2 regions of the Novosphingobium sp. BL-S-20 genome follow, and region 1 is predicted to be linked to the other one. Evidence: riboswitches for the same ligand, from Rfam matches in the RefSeq annotation. Region 1 holds a riboswitch; the other holds the start of a gene.
The links. Region 1 has a riboswitch for cobalamin ahead of ACZ1II_RS02250 (TonB-dependent receptor plug domain-containing protein). Riboswitches for the same ligand answer to the same signal wherever they lie in the genome.
Positions count from the first base shown of each region.

Region 2: another riboswitch for cobalamin. It lies ahead of ACZ1II_RS20495 (TonB-dependent receptor plug domain-containing protein); the one in region 1 lies ahead of ACZ1II_RS02250 (TonB-dependent receptor plug domain-containing protein).

Region 1 is NZ_CM145493.1:488,682-495,754, forward strand. It holds gene ACZ1II_RS02230 (amidohydrolase family protein) at 1-1,240, opposite strand, end outside; gene ACZ1II_RS02235 (LysR family transcriptional regulator) at 1,335-2,174, shown strand; gene ACZ1II_RS02240 (hypothetical protein) at 2,371-3,111, opposite strand; gene ACZ1II_RS02245 (hypothetical protein) at 3,151-3,855, opposite strand; gene ACZ1II_RS02250 (TonB-dependent receptor plug domain-containing protein) at 3,917-5,938, opposite strand; cobalamin riboswitch at 6,128-6,368, opposite strand; gene ACZ1II_RS02255 (pentapeptide repeat-containing protein) at 6,467-7,073, opposite strand, start outside.
Region 2 is NZ_CM145494.1:2,745,343-2,752,415, reverse strand. It holds gene paoA (aldehyde dehydrogenase iron-sulfur subunit PaoA) at 1-238, shown strand, start outside; gene ACZ1II_RS20510 (FAD binding domain-containing protein) at 235-1,185, shown strand; gene paoC (aldehyde oxidoreductase molybdenum-binding subunit PaoC) at 1,182-3,380, shown strand; gene ACZ1II_RS20500 (cobyrinate a,c-diamide synthase) at 3,505-4,839, opposite strand; cobalamin riboswitch at 4,980-5,185, opposite strand; cobalamin riboswitch at 5,254-5,445, shown strand; gene ACZ1II_RS20495 (TonB-dependent receptor plug domain-containing protein) at 5,668-7,073, shown strand, end outside.

The DNA.
Region 1 (7,073 bases):
CGAACCAGGCGGGACCGGCGCGGGTTGCCGCCGAAAGCGCCTGCACCGGGGTGAGGCCCTTGGCGACGAACAGGCTGAGTTCGTCATGTAGCCCGATGCCGGGATAATTGAACGAATTGAGGAAGCCCGCATCGGTGCCCGCGATGATCGTGACGCCGGCCTTTTCGAGCAGCGGCAGCACGGCGGCCATGCGATCGAAGTGTTCGTGGCGCGCCTTTACGGCGGCGGCATCGGCCTTGGCGGCACGCTCGATGCGCCAGTCGTAAGTCTTGCGCAGCTTCGGGCCGATATAGGCAAGGTAGGGATCGTTTGCATGATCGTCGGCATCGAGCCAGGCGAGCACGCGGCTGCCGTTGAGCGTCGGGGTGACGAAGACGCCCTTCTCGGCGAAGCGGCGATAGGAGGCCATGGCGGTTGCCGTATCGAACCCGGTGTCGAGGCGGCGATTGGCTTCGGCACGGTCGATGCGCTTGGCAGCGAAGTCGGCGGCGATCGCGGCTTCGTCCTTCACACCCGCCTTGTAGGCATAGTCGAGGTGCTCGATCGAGCTGATCCCGGCATCCACTGCCTGGGCGACGGTGAGGTCCATCGGGATATGCCCCGAGGTCCGCAGGCCCCGCGCCTTGGCCTGCGAGACCGCGTAGAGAAACAGCTGCGGGTCGAGCGTGCTGTCGGTGATCTTCACGAAGTCCACCTTGTCGCGCTCCTGAAGGCGGGCGAGCGCGGCATCGACATCGGCCTGGCTGCCGACTTCGATCGTGCCCTTCCAGACCGGCTTGATGCCCTCGATCTTCGCGCCGGATGTCAGCAGGCGCGGGCCGAACAGGGTGCCGCCGGCGATTTCGCCGCGCCATTGCAGGACCTGTTCGGGCAGGTCGCCCGAACAGTCGCGGATCGTGGTGATGCCGTGAGCGACATAGAGCGGCAGGAGGGCCTTGTTCTCCTCGATCAGGTCGGGGCCGCCGCCGAAGTGGACGTGCATGTCCCAGAGGCCGGGGATCAGGAAGCGGCCCTTGCCCTCGACCACATTCTGCGCCTGCCATGCGCGGGCGATCTCGCCGTCCTTGCCGACCGCCACGACATCCTTGCCACGCAGGACGACCGCCTGTTCCCTGATCGCGCGAGCATGTTCGACGTCGATTACGGTGACGTGGCGGATCATCACGTCGCCCTGTTCTGCGGCGAGCGCGGGCGTGGTGGTAGCCATGAAAGTGGCGATCAGCGGGGCGAGAAACTTCATCGGCGGTGCTCCTTCGAGGGCCGTATTACCCCGGATGCAGAGTCATTCACAAATTAGATGTCGGCATGATATTTATTCGATATAGGAATGAATCATGCTCGACCCCCGGCTTCTCCGCAGTTTCGTCGCCATTGCCGATACCGGCCATTTCACTCGCGCCGCCGAGCGGCTGGGCATGACGCAATCGACGATCAGCCAGCAGCTGGGGCGGCTGGAGGAATTGTCCGGCCATCCGCTGATCGACCGCGCCGCCCGTCCGGTCCGCCCGACCCCGCTGGGCGAACGGTTGCTCGGCCATGCCCGCCGTATCCTCCAGCTCGACGAGGAAGCGCAGAGCCTGCTGCGCGATCCGGCGGGAACGGCGGCGATCTCCATCGGCCTGCCGGAGGACCTCGCGACGCTCGCGCTCGCACAGGGGCTGGCACGGTTCGCGGCGGGGAGCAGCCGGATCAGGCTGGATGTCGTGACCGGACTTAGCCGCGATCTCGCTTCGCGTTACCGGCAGGGTGAGTTCGATATCGTCGTGGTCAAAGAGGACCAGCCCGATCCCGATTGCCGCGCGAATTTTCCCGAGCCGCTGGGCTGGTTCGCCGCGCCCGCGCATGAAGTCGAGACGCGCGATCCGCTGCCGCTGGTGACGTTCCCGACCGGCGGCCTCTACCGCGACACGATGTTCCGCGAACTCGAAGCGGTCGGGCGGCGCTGGTACGTGGCCTTCTCCGGCAGCAGCCTGCAAAGCGTGCTGGCGGCGGTTTCCGCGGGCATGGGGGTGTCGCTGCTGCCGCTGGCGGTCACGCAGGGCCACGGGGTGCGGCGGCTGACCGGCATGGGCGAGGCGCCGCCGATGGTCGTCTCGCTCTATGCGCGTGAGGAGCAGGAGCCGATCGGCGATCTCGTGCGGATGATCGCGGCGGCGCTGGAGAGCCGCCGCTAGATGGGGCGAGGGAGGGGTAGGACGTTTCGCCGCGCCCCAGTACCAAGTCGTCGAATGCCCCTATTGTGCAAATTTGCACGAAGGCTAAGGGCGCCCTCGCGGCTCCGCTTCGCCCCAAATGAGCGGTGCCGTCCTCGAGGAAAGGACCGTCTCGGCCCCCCGGGCGGTCCTTTTTCCTTGCCTCCTTTCCAGCCCCTCAACGCGGCAGGCGGCGGCCCAGTTTTCGCCGGAACTTGCGCAGATCGCGGCTGGCCTTGTTCCAGGCCATCCAGGTTCCCGTGGCGCAGACCAGCGTAACCGCCGCCAGCAGCGGCAGGACGAGGAAATCCCACCAGGGGCGCTTGCGCAGCAGGGGAAAATCGAGGCTGTGGAGGCCGTCCTGTAGCCAGCGAAAGCCGCGTCCGTTACGGTCGAAAGCGCGTAGCAGGCGTCCGCTGACCGGATCGATGTAGAGCCGCGTCGTCTCCGCATCGGCCAGCCTCGCCCGCCAGACCGGCAGCGGGGCCGGGGCGCGGTGGCTGTAATAATAGGCGTCCTCTTCCTCCATCAGTTCCAGCGCCGCGAGCGGCGGCTTGCCGGAAAGCGCGGCGCGCAGTTCCCGTTCGGAGAGCGGGGCGGGCCGCCCTTGGATGTCGAAGCGCTGCGTTCCGCCGGGGGCATCCGTAGCGAGCAGGAAAGTCCGGCCGCCGAGCGGCGCGGTCTCGATGCGCAGGGTCTCGGCGGGGAGGTGGTTCAGGGCAGACAGGGCCTGCCGCACGTCGTCCCAGTGCATCGGTCCGGCCAGTCTTTCGCGTTCGGCAAGACCGGCCTGGGAATCGAGGAAACCCCAGGGGTTCATCGAGAACAGGCCGCTGGCCACCCAGGCCAGGGTCAGCAGGCCGAAGAACAGGCCGAAGACATGGTGCCACCACCAGAGACCGCGATAGGGCGATCCCACTTTGCCGTCGCGCTTGCGGCGCAGACGGGCGAGGCCCGCCTAGATGCCGGTCGCGGTGAGGAAGCATCCGGCGAGCGAGGTCCAGACGACGACTTCGTTCCACAAGGCACCGTCCTGCCGCAGGATCGTCGGGTAGAGCCAGTGCGGCACCGCGCCCAGCCAGTTCCAGAAGCGCTGGAAGCGGATGGTCTGCTGCACGACTTCGCCGGACTTGCCCGAGATGTAGATCTCGGTTCCCGCCGCATCGTCGTAATCGACGCGGTAGAGCGGGGCATTGCGCCGGTAGGTCTGGACGGTCCACTGGTCGATGCCGGTCTCGGCGGGGACGGCGGGCGCGCCCGCGACGGCGTGGCCCTGCGCGAAGTCGGCCGCGATCCGGCGGATTTGCGCGGTTCCGGGCGGGGCGAGCGGCTGCCCGGTCGCGAGGTCGATCGCATCGGGGATCGCGCGCATCTGCGGGATCGGACGGTCGGGTGCGCTTGCGGGGACCACACGCAGGACCGGCCTGCCTGCCAGCATCTCGACGCGGGCGGAGGTGATCGGCAGGTCGGACGGCAAGGTTACCGCGCTCCAGGTCTCCACCGGCGGCAGTTGCAGGGGAGCAAGCCCCTGCAACTGCGCGGCGGGCTCCAGCCTCGGATAGTCCACGTAGATCATCACGAAGCCCGAAAGGCACCAGATCGTCATCAGCAGGCCGACGAAGACGCCGAGCCAGCGATGAAGCACGAGGACGGGGCGCGGCAAAAGGCTGCGAGAGCGCTTTGGCGGGGGCGCAGGCACCCGAGGCTGGAGCGTGGTCATGGCCTCAGAAGCTCAGCCCGTAGCTCATCCGCAGCGTGCGCGGCACGCCCCGGTTGAAGTAGAGGAACCGGCTGTTGCTGCCGTCGAGTGCGCCCTGGTCGGTCACGGCGGAAGAATAGCCGCGCGTCGCATATTCCTTGTCGAACAGGTTCTCGACATTGACGCCGAAGCGGTTCCGCCGCGCTGCGCCGTCGAGGTAGAGATAGGCTCCGAAATCGACGAGCGCGTAATTGCCGTAGTTGCGGCGGCCGAAGCCCGAAGCGGTCGACCAGACATCGCCGATCCAGTTCAGGTTGAGGCTGGCGCCGAAGGGCCTGTCCTCCGGAGCATAGGCAAGGCTAGCCTTGGCATATTGCTTCGGGTTGCGGTTGAGCTGGGTCGATGTGCCCTTCTCGCGCACGCGGGCGTAAGTATAGCTGGCCGAGAGATTCCAGCCGCCGGGCAGCTCGGCGCCCAGTTCCAGTTCCGCGCCCTGCGAGCGGACTTTGCCGTCGAGGTTCGCGTAAGTGCCGTTCGGGAAGGCCGGGTCGTCGTAAGTCGTATCGATCATGTCGCTAATGCGGCGGTTGAAGTAAGTCGTCTTCCAGCGCAGCTGCGCAGCACCCAGCGGCAGCACGCCGCCGCCCGAGAGGTTCAGGTTGAGGCTCTGCTCGGCCTTGAGGTTGGGATTGCCGGTCTCGCAGCAGGGATCGTTGCCGTAGAGCTGCGAGGCGTCGGGCAGCACGAACGACGTGCCGCCATTCGCCTCCACATAGAAGGCATCGGCGAAATCGTAGCGGCCCGAGACGTTCCAGATCGTCTTCTTCGCGCCGTCCGTGCGGTTGTAGCGCAGGCCCGCGGCGAGGCGGCCCTTCGACGAAATCTCGTCGGTAGTGCGGACCTGGAAAATCCCGGCATGGACCTGTTCGCTGGTGGGGGCGATCAGCAGCACGTCGTCTCGCCCGCTGAAGTTCTGGAAGTCGTAGCCCAGCAGGTATTCGAGGCCGGGATGCAGGTGCAGCTTCGCCACCGCGCTGCCGCCCCAGTCGCGGTAGCCCCAGAACGTGCCCGCCGGATAGATCACCTGGGGATCATGATCGGGCAGCGAGTTGCGAATCTGGACATAGGCCGTGCTCCAGTCGTGGAAATAGCCCTTGAGGAAGAACTGCACGGTGTCGCTGCCGGTATAGTCGAGCCGCAGGCTGGCGATCTCCTCGTTGCGGTCATTGCGGCTTTCGCGGATGCGGGTGGGAGAGAGGTTGTCGAGCTTCGCCTCGGTATGCTGGTACTGGGCATTGAGCGCGAGGTCGGGAGCGATCTCGTATTGGTACTTGAGACCGGCCGACCAGAGGTCGTAGCCGAGGTGCCGGTCGGTCAGGCTCGGCTGGTAGGCGCTGAAGGGCAGGTAGCCCTCGGAGCGATTGTGCGAGGCATAGGCCACGAAGCGATGGTCGCCCACGGCGCCGCGCAGATAGCCGTCCAGCGTGGTGCCGCCCCAGCTGTCCGCCGAGGCATTGACCTGGCCGTTCAGATCGTCGGTGAAGCCGCGCGTCACCACGTTGATGACCCCTGCCGAGGCCTGGGTGCCGTAGAACAGGCTTTCGCCGCCGCGCAGCACCTCGATCCGCTCGATCATGCTGGCGGGCAGGGTATCGTTGGGCGAAGTGCCGCCGTAGAGGCGGTTGTTGAGGCGGATGCCGTCCATCGTCCAGAGCACGTCCTGCGTGCGCGATCCCTGAAGCGAGACGTCGACATAGGTGAACGGCCCATTGCGGCCGCGCACGTAGAGGCCGGGCACCTGTTCCAGCGCCTTGGTCACGTCCACGGCGCCACTGTCCTTGATCTGCTTCTCGCTGACGGTGGCCACGTCGTTGCCGTAGCGGGAGAGTTCCTGCGGCAGAGTCTCCTCCAGGCTTTTCCCGGTGACGACGATCGAGGCGGCATCATCAGTCTCTTCGGCATGAGCCTGCGCAGTATGGGCCTGCACGGTGCAGGCGAGCGCCAGCGCCGCGGCAAGCGCCGCGTGTGAAACGGTTGCGATCTTCATTTCATTCCCCTGTCGGGCGCCAAGCGAGCTCTAGGCCGGGGACTGCCGTTCGCGAACGAATGACCGGCGCACCGAGCGACCGGGCGCCCGTGACTGGGACGACCGTTCGGCGCACCGTGCGGCCCCTGCCGCGGGTTCGTCGCTCAGACGGAGAAATCACCGTGCCCCGGCCATCCCCTGGACCAAAGCAAGAGCGACCGGACGCCGGCAGGTCTCCTGGCTCGCGGGTCATCGCTTGATGCACGGCCTTCCCAGGCCTCGCAGGATTTAGCGTCCGGCCCAGTGGCTGCGGCATGGGCGTCTGGCCCGCCGCGTGATGTGCATCGCGCTCACCGCTTACAGTTGCAGGGACAGCCCCGGATTCGAGGGCAAGCCCTCTCACCGCGTTCCCTTTTAAGTTCCTTTCGGAACACCGGCGCGATCATTGCCCGCTGCGCTCCTTCGAGTGCGGCGGATGCGGTTCGTTAGCGCCGGGCGGGACGCGGTGCAAGTCGGTTGAAGCGCTGCGAGGGCGATGCCTTGCGCCTGTCAGCGAACTTCGAGGCCAAGCTGGGAAAGCAGTTCGGCAGCCTGGAGGCGGGAAATCACTGCGCCGCGAAACAGGCAGGCATCGCGCAGTTCGATGCCGCCGAGGTCGGCACCGCGCAAGTCTGCCTGCTCGAAGCGGCAGCCTTCCAGCGTGGCATTGCGCAGCGAGCAATCCTCGAACAGGGCACCGCGAAAGTCGGATTTCCGGAGGTCCGCATCGGAGAAGTCGATCCGCACCAGCTTCGTCTTGCGCAGCGACAGGCCGGGCAGGCGGGCGAAAGCGAACAGGACTTCGGCGAACGAGGCGCCGAGCACTCCGGCGTCGGTCAGGTCCGCGCCGGTCAGCTTGGTGCCTTCGACGCGCGCGGAAGTCAGCCGGGCGCGGCGGAGCAGGGCGTTGCTGAAATCGCATCCCGTCAGCACCGCATCGCTGAGGTCGGTCTGGACGAAGCTCGCTTCCGGCCCACGGCAGCGGCGGAAGCGGGCGCCGGTGAGATTGGCGCCGTCGAACCGGGCGCGGCGCAGCGAACAGCGTTCGAATGTCGTGTCGCCCAGATCGAGACCGGAAAAGTCGCCTTCGTCGAGCGTGCAGTCGGTAAGCGTGCGG
Region 2 (7,073 bases), on a different replicon from region 1:
TTGCACGCCGGGGCAGATCTGCTCGGCGGTGGCGGTGCTGGACGAGATCAAGGCGGGCATTCCCAGTCACGTCCAGGACGACATCGGCGGCGCGCCGGAGATGACCGTGCTGGAAATGCGCGAGCGAATGAGCGGCAATCTCTGCCGCTGCGGCGCCTACTCGAACATCGCGGAGGCCATGGCGGAAGTCGCCGGTGTCCGGATCGCGGAAACCCATGATGCGGAGGTTCGGGCATGAAGGCCTTCACCTACGAGCGCGCGAAGACTGCGGCTGCGGCTGCCGCTGCCGTCGCCGCGAACAAGGGCGCCAAGTTCATCGCTGGCGGCACCAACCTGCTTGACCTGATGAAGCTGGAGATCGAGACGCCGACGCATCTGGTCGACGTGCAGGACCTCGGGCTGGACCGGATCGAGGCGACGAAGGAGGGCGGCCTGCGCATCGGCACGCTCGTAAGCAATACCGCGCTGGCGGCGGACTCCCGGGTGCGCAAGGACTATGGCGTGCTGACCCGCGCCATTGTTGCGGGCGCCTCGGGGCAATTGCGCAACAAGGCGACGACCGGCGGCAACCTGCTCCAGCGCACCCGCTGCCCCTATTTCTACGACACCAACCAGGCCTGCAACAAGCGGAAGCCCGGCTCCGGTTGCGCCGCGATCGGCGGGTTCAGCCGCCCGCTCGGGGTGATCGGCACCAGCGATGCCTGTATCGCCACCCATCCCAGCGACATGGCGATCGCCCTGCGCGTGCTGGATGCCGCGGTCGAGACCGTCGATGCTGCAGGCAAGACCCGCAGCGTGCCGATCGGCGCGTTCCACCGTCTGCCGGGGGATACTCCGCATCTGGAGAACGTGCTCCAGCCCGGCGAACTGATTACTGCCGTGACCCTGCCGAAGCCCCTGGGCGGACGGCATTTCTACCACAAGGTTCGCGACCGGGCCTCCTATGCCTTCGCGCTCGTTTCGGTGGCCGCGGTGCTGAACGAGGACGGCAGCGGGAGGGTGGCTTTCGGCGGCGTCGCACCGAAGCCATGGCGGGTCGAGGCAGCGGATGCGCAGCTTCGGAACGGCGCCGGGGCGGCGGTGAAGACGGCTTTCGCCGAAGCGCGGCCCACGCATGAAAACGCCTTCAAAGTGACGCTGGCCGAACGCACGCTGGCGGCGCTTATCGCGGAGAACCGGGCATGAAGTTCGACACGCCTGCGGGCACCAATCCCATCGACGCGATGAAGGTCATCGGCCAGGCGGTCGACCGCGTGGACGGCAAGCTCAAGACCACCGGACAGGCGCCCTATGCCTACGAGCATGGCGAGGTTCCGGCCAAGCCCGCCTTCGGCTATGTGATCGGCGCCGGGATCGCCAAGGGGCGCATCGCCTCCTTCAATGCCGAGGAAGCGCGGCGGATGCCGGGGGTCCTGGCGATCGTCTCGGCCGAGAACGCGCAGCCGCTCGGCAAGGGCAACATGAACACCGCCAAACTGCTCGGCGGGCCGAACGTCGATCACTATCACCAGGCGCTCGCCGTGGTGGTTGCGGAGAGCTTCGAGCAGGCGCGCAGCGCCGCCAATGCGGTGCGGATCACGTATGACCGCGCACAGGGGCGGTTCGATCTCGCGAAGGAGAAGCCGGGCGCGCAGCCGCTCACCGGCAACGATGCCGATACGCATACGGGCGACTTCGCAGGCGCTTTCGCTGCCGCGCCGGTGCAGGTGGATCAGACTTACACCACGCCCGACCAGAACCACGCGATGATGGAGCCTTTCGCCACGATCGCTTGGTGGGAGGGGGACGCCCTGTCGGTCTGGACCTCGAACCAGATGATCGCCTGGAACAAGCGCGAACTGGCGACGACTTTCCAGATGCCGCCGGAGAAAGTCCACGTCCGCTCGCCCTTCATCGGCGGCGGGTTCGGGGGCAAGCTGTTCCTGCGCGCCGATGCGGTGATGGCGGCGCTGGGGGCCAAGGCTTGCGGCAGGCCGGTCAAGATCGCGATGCCGCGCCCGCTCATGCTCAACAATGCGACGCACCGTCCGGCGACGATCCAGCGCATTCGCCTCGGCGCAACGAAGGACGGCAGGCTCACTGCGATCGGTCATGAAAGCTGGTCGGGCGACTTGCCCGGCGGCGGCCCGGAAGGCGCGACGCAGCAGACCAAGCTGCTCTATGCCGGTGCCAACCGCCTGACTGCCCTGCGGCTGGCCGAACTCGACCTGCCCGAAGCCAATGCCATGCGCGCACCGGGCGAGGCGCCGGGGCTGATGGCGCTGGAGATCGCCATCGACGAAATGGCCGAGAAGCTGGCGATGGACCCGGTGAAGTTCCGCGTGCTCAACGACACGCAGGTCGATCCCGAGCATCCGGAGCGCCCGTTCTCGCAGCGCAATCTGGTGCGCTGCCTGGAAGACGGAGCCGCGCGGTTCGGCTGGAACCGGCGCAGCGCAAGGCCCGCGCAAGTGCGCGAGGGGCGCTGGCTGATCGGCATGGGCGTCGCGGCGGCGTTCCGCAACAATATCAACATGACATCGGCGGCGCGGGTGCGGCTGGCGGGTGACGGCATGGTCACGGTCGAGACCGACATGACCGATATCGGCACCGGCTCCTACACGATCATCGCCCAGACGGCGGCGGAGATGATGGGCCTGCCGGTTGAGAAAGTGCGGGTGAAGCTGGGCGATTCGTCGTTCCCGGCCTCTGCAGGCTCCGGCGGGCAATGGGGTGCCAATAGCGCGACCTCGGGCGTCTACGCAGCCTGCGCCAAGCTGCGCGACATGGCAGCCCAGCGCCTCGGCATGGACCCGGCGAGCGTGCAGTTCGTCGACGGCGAGGTCCGCGCGGGCAACCGTTCGGCGGCATTGGCCGAAGCGGCGAAGTCCGGTGAACTCGTCGCCGAAGAGACGATGCAATGGGGCGATCTCGGCAAGAAGTTCCAGCAATCGACGTTCGGCGCGCATTTCGTCGAGGCGGCGGTGGATTCCTATACCGGCGAGACGCGGGTGCGGCGCATGCTGGCGGTCTGCGCCGCCGGGCGTATCCTCAACCCCAAGACGGCGCGCAGCCAGGTGATCGGGGCGATGACGATGGGCGTCGGCGGCGCGCTGATGGAGGAACTGGCGGTCGACAAGCGCTTTGGTTTCTTCGTCAACCACGACCTTGCCGGGTATGAAGTGCCGGTCCATGCCGACATTCCGCATCAGGAAGTGGTGTTCCTCGACGAGGCGGACGACAAGGTCTCGCCGATGAAAGCCAAGGGCGTGGGCGAACTCGGCCTCTGCGGCGTGGGTGCGGCGGTGGCCAATGCGGTTTACAATGCCACCGGCGTGCGCGTGCGCGACTATCCGATCACGCTCGACAAGTACCTGGCGAAGCTGCCAGCGATCGCCTGATAAAGGATCGCTTGACCAAACCTCCCCGTCGTCCCCGCGAAGGCGGGGACCCTGCTTTCTTCCTGCGCCGCGGACAAGATAGCGGGACCCCCGCCTTCGCGGGGGCGACGGGTTGCTCAGTGGGTTATTGGGCGGCTTGCTCAGCCGTTCCGGGCTGACCCAGCAAGTCCGCAATCAGCTCCGGCGCAGACGGGAAGTATAGGTGCATGTAGCTCGCCGTGAGCGGGCCTTGCCGGAAGATCCGCTCGCCCCTGCGCCCGTCCGGCGTCCGGGCGAGTGCGATGGGTTCGAGGGCGGTCTCCAGCCGCGAATAGTGGAAGGTGTGGCCGCGCACGGCATGGCCTTCCAGTTCCGCTTCCTGCATGCCAAGCGCGACCAGGCGCTTCTGCATGGTCGCGCTTGCAGGGAGCAGGCCCAGCATCGGCGCGGCACTGCCTGCCGTATCCGTCAGTCGCTCGCAGGTGTAGAGCATGCCGCCGCACTCCGCGAGAATCGGGCGCCCGGCCAGGAAGTGCTCCCGGATCGCTTCGATCATCGCGCGATTTGACGAGAGTGCGCAAAGGTGAAGCTCGGGATAGCCGCCCGGCAGCCACAGCGCATCGCAGTCCGGCAAGGCGCTATCGCGAAGGGGCGAGAAGAACGAGAGCTGTGCGCCGGCTTGTTCGAGAAAGTCGAGATTGGCCCGGTAGATGAAGCCGAAAGCCTCGTCGCGGGCGATGGCGATGCGCCTGCCTGCCAGTGCGGCGGGCATGGGCGCGGCAGGACGGGGCGCCGGGAAGGACACCGGCTCGGGCAGCCAGAGCGCGCTTTCGGGGAGCAAGTCGGCGGCGCGGTCGATCCGGGCTTCGATATCCGCGACTTCGCCAGCCTGCACGAGGCCGAGGTGGCGTTCGGGAAGGCCCATGTCCTCTTCGCGCCGCATCGCGCCGAGCCATTGCACGCCGTCCGTCTTGCCGGTGGTCAGGCCCCGCTCCAGCAGTTCGGCATGGCGCTCGCTGCCGACGCGGTTGGCGAGCACCGCGGCCAGGGTCACGTCGTCCCGGTAGGTGGCGAGGCCGTGGACGAGCGCGCCGAAGGTCTGTGCCATCGAGGACCCGTCCATCACCGCCATGACCGGCAGGCCGAAGTGCCGGGCAAGGTCGGCGGAGGAGGGAGTGCCGTCGAACAGGCCCATGACTCCCTCGATCAGGATCAGGTCCGCTTCCTGCGCCGCCTCGTGCAGCAGGGCGCGGCACTGGTCCTCACCGCACATGAACAGGTCGAGTTGATGGACCGGCGCGCCGCTGGCCACTTCGTGCACCATCGGATCGAGGAAGTCCGGCCCGCACTTGAATATCCGCACTCGCCGTCCTTCCCGGACATGGCGGCGGGCGAGGGCGGCGGTGACGAGGGTCTTGCCCTGTCCCGACGATGGCGCGGTGACGAGCAGGGCAGGGCAGCCGGCCATCGGGCCGGTCATGAATATCGCCCGGACGGGCAGGCAAGGCAGCGGCGCATCTTCATTCCCCCTTCGGCGCAAACGCACGCATGTCGTCACGCGAAGGGGGCTTCCCCCCACGGGAAGCGGCCCTCGTTCGCCCGGTACATCCCGCCCGCGCGAAGGATCGACGGCGAAGGGCCGGTTTCCTGACTTGCCGGCTCTTCGCGCCTTCCGCCGCCTTCTCGAAGCCGAACGGCTCCAATGGCATGGTGGCGGGGCGCATCCCCGGTGACAGTTGCGGGAGCAGTGCCGGTCGCCGCGGCTATCCCCGCAGTCCGGACTTCCCGATTAAGCCCTGGCGGGCACCCTTTGCGGCGGTGGGACTATGGCACTTCGCCGGCCTGCGCAAGCACCGGGCCTGCCCCCTACTTGCACGGGCCACCCCGGCGGGATAAGGCCACGCCTGCGACAGGTTCCCCGCGAGGGGATCAAAAGGGAACGCGGGTTCAAGGCCCGGGCTGCCCCTGCAACTGTAAGCGGCGAGCCGTTCGGCCATTTCGCCATTGGGGGTGCAAGCTCCCGAGAAGGCGGCTGAACCGGCACTGACCCGTGAGCCAGGAGACCTGCCTGCCGCAGTCGTTCTTCGACCGGACAGGGTGAGCCGGGCGAACGGGGCCATACCTCGCCGAGCGACAGCCACTGCCGTGCCGTCTCGCGGTGCGAAAGGGCCTGTCGTCGCCTGCCGCGATCACATGTCCTTTGCCTGCACGTCGGTCCGGCCGGGTTCGATGCTCGCCTGAAGGACATGCCGTGAACTGCCGAATTTCCGCCGCCAGCACTCTCGCTCTCGCGCTGGCTTTCTCCCCGATGGCCGCACAGGCCGAGGAGGCCGATGCCTCCGAGGAACATGACCGCATCGTCGTCAGCGCGCTGCGCACTCCGGTCGCCGCCGATCGCGTGGCCGACAGCGTCACCGTGCTCGACGACGCGCAGATCGTCGCCGCCCAGCCGATCGCACTGACCGACATTCTCCTGCGCACGCCGGGCATCAGCCTGTCGCGCAACGGCGGCTACGGCACCACCACCTCGCTGCGCATTCGTGGTGCCGACGCCGGGCAGACGGTCATGGTGATCGACGGCATGCGCCTGTCCGATGCGTCCTCCACTGCGGGCGGCTACGGTTTTGCGAACTTCTTCGTCGACGATGCCGAGCGGATCGAGATTCTGCGCGGGCCGCAGTCGATCCTCTGGGGCAGCGATGCCATCGGCGGCGTCGGCAACGTGCGCACCCGCCGCCCGGTCGAGCCGCTCGAAGGCAGCTTCGCGGTAGAGGCCGGGACCCACGACACCGTCTCTGCCCGCGCCGGGGTGGGCGGCACATCCGAGGCGATCGACTGGCGCCTCGCCGCCTCGCGCTTCACCACGGACGGCATCTCGGCCCGCTCCAACGGCAGCGAGGACGACGGCTACCGGCGCAGTTCCGCCAGCGGCACCCTGACCTTGCGCGTCGCGCCTGGCGTCTCGCTGGACTTGCGCGGCTACTGGTCGGATTCGAAGAACGAATTCGACGGCATCGCAGGGGATTCGCTTGCCTATGGCCGGACTAGGGAATGGTCGGGCTATGCCGGTCTCAATTTCGCGCTGCTGGACGGCAGGCTGGCGAACCGCGTGGCCGTGCTCCAGACCGAGACCGACCGCGAGAACTACGACCCCGCCCGGTCCCTCCGCCAGCTCACGTTCGATGCCCATGGCCGCGTGCGCCGCTTCGAATATCAGGGGACCTACACCGTCTCGGACGCGGTGCAGGCGGTATTCGGTGCCGAACGCGAGGAACAGCGGATGACCACTGCCTCTCCTGCCAACAGCACCGTGCCCTACCTGCTGACGCCGGAACGGGCGGATACCGACAGCGTCTACGGCGAACTCCGGTTGACGCCGCTGGCGGGCCTGACCATGAACGGCGGCGCGCGCTACGATCACCAGTCGCGCTTCGGCGGCAATACGGTGTTCAGCGCGGGTGCGGTCTATACGCCCAATGCCGGCGCCACCGTGCTGCGCGCCAGCTATGACGAGGGCTTCAAGGCGCCGTCGCTCTACCAGCTGTTCAGCCTCTACGGCGTGAGCGACCTCAAGCCCGAGAAGGCCAGGGGCTGGGAACTTGGCGCGGAACAGGGCTTCGGCGAAGTGCTGCGGCTTTCCGCGACATGGTTCGAGCGCGATACCGACAACCTGATCGACTTCGCCTATTGCCCGACCAGCGGCGTGCTGCCCGA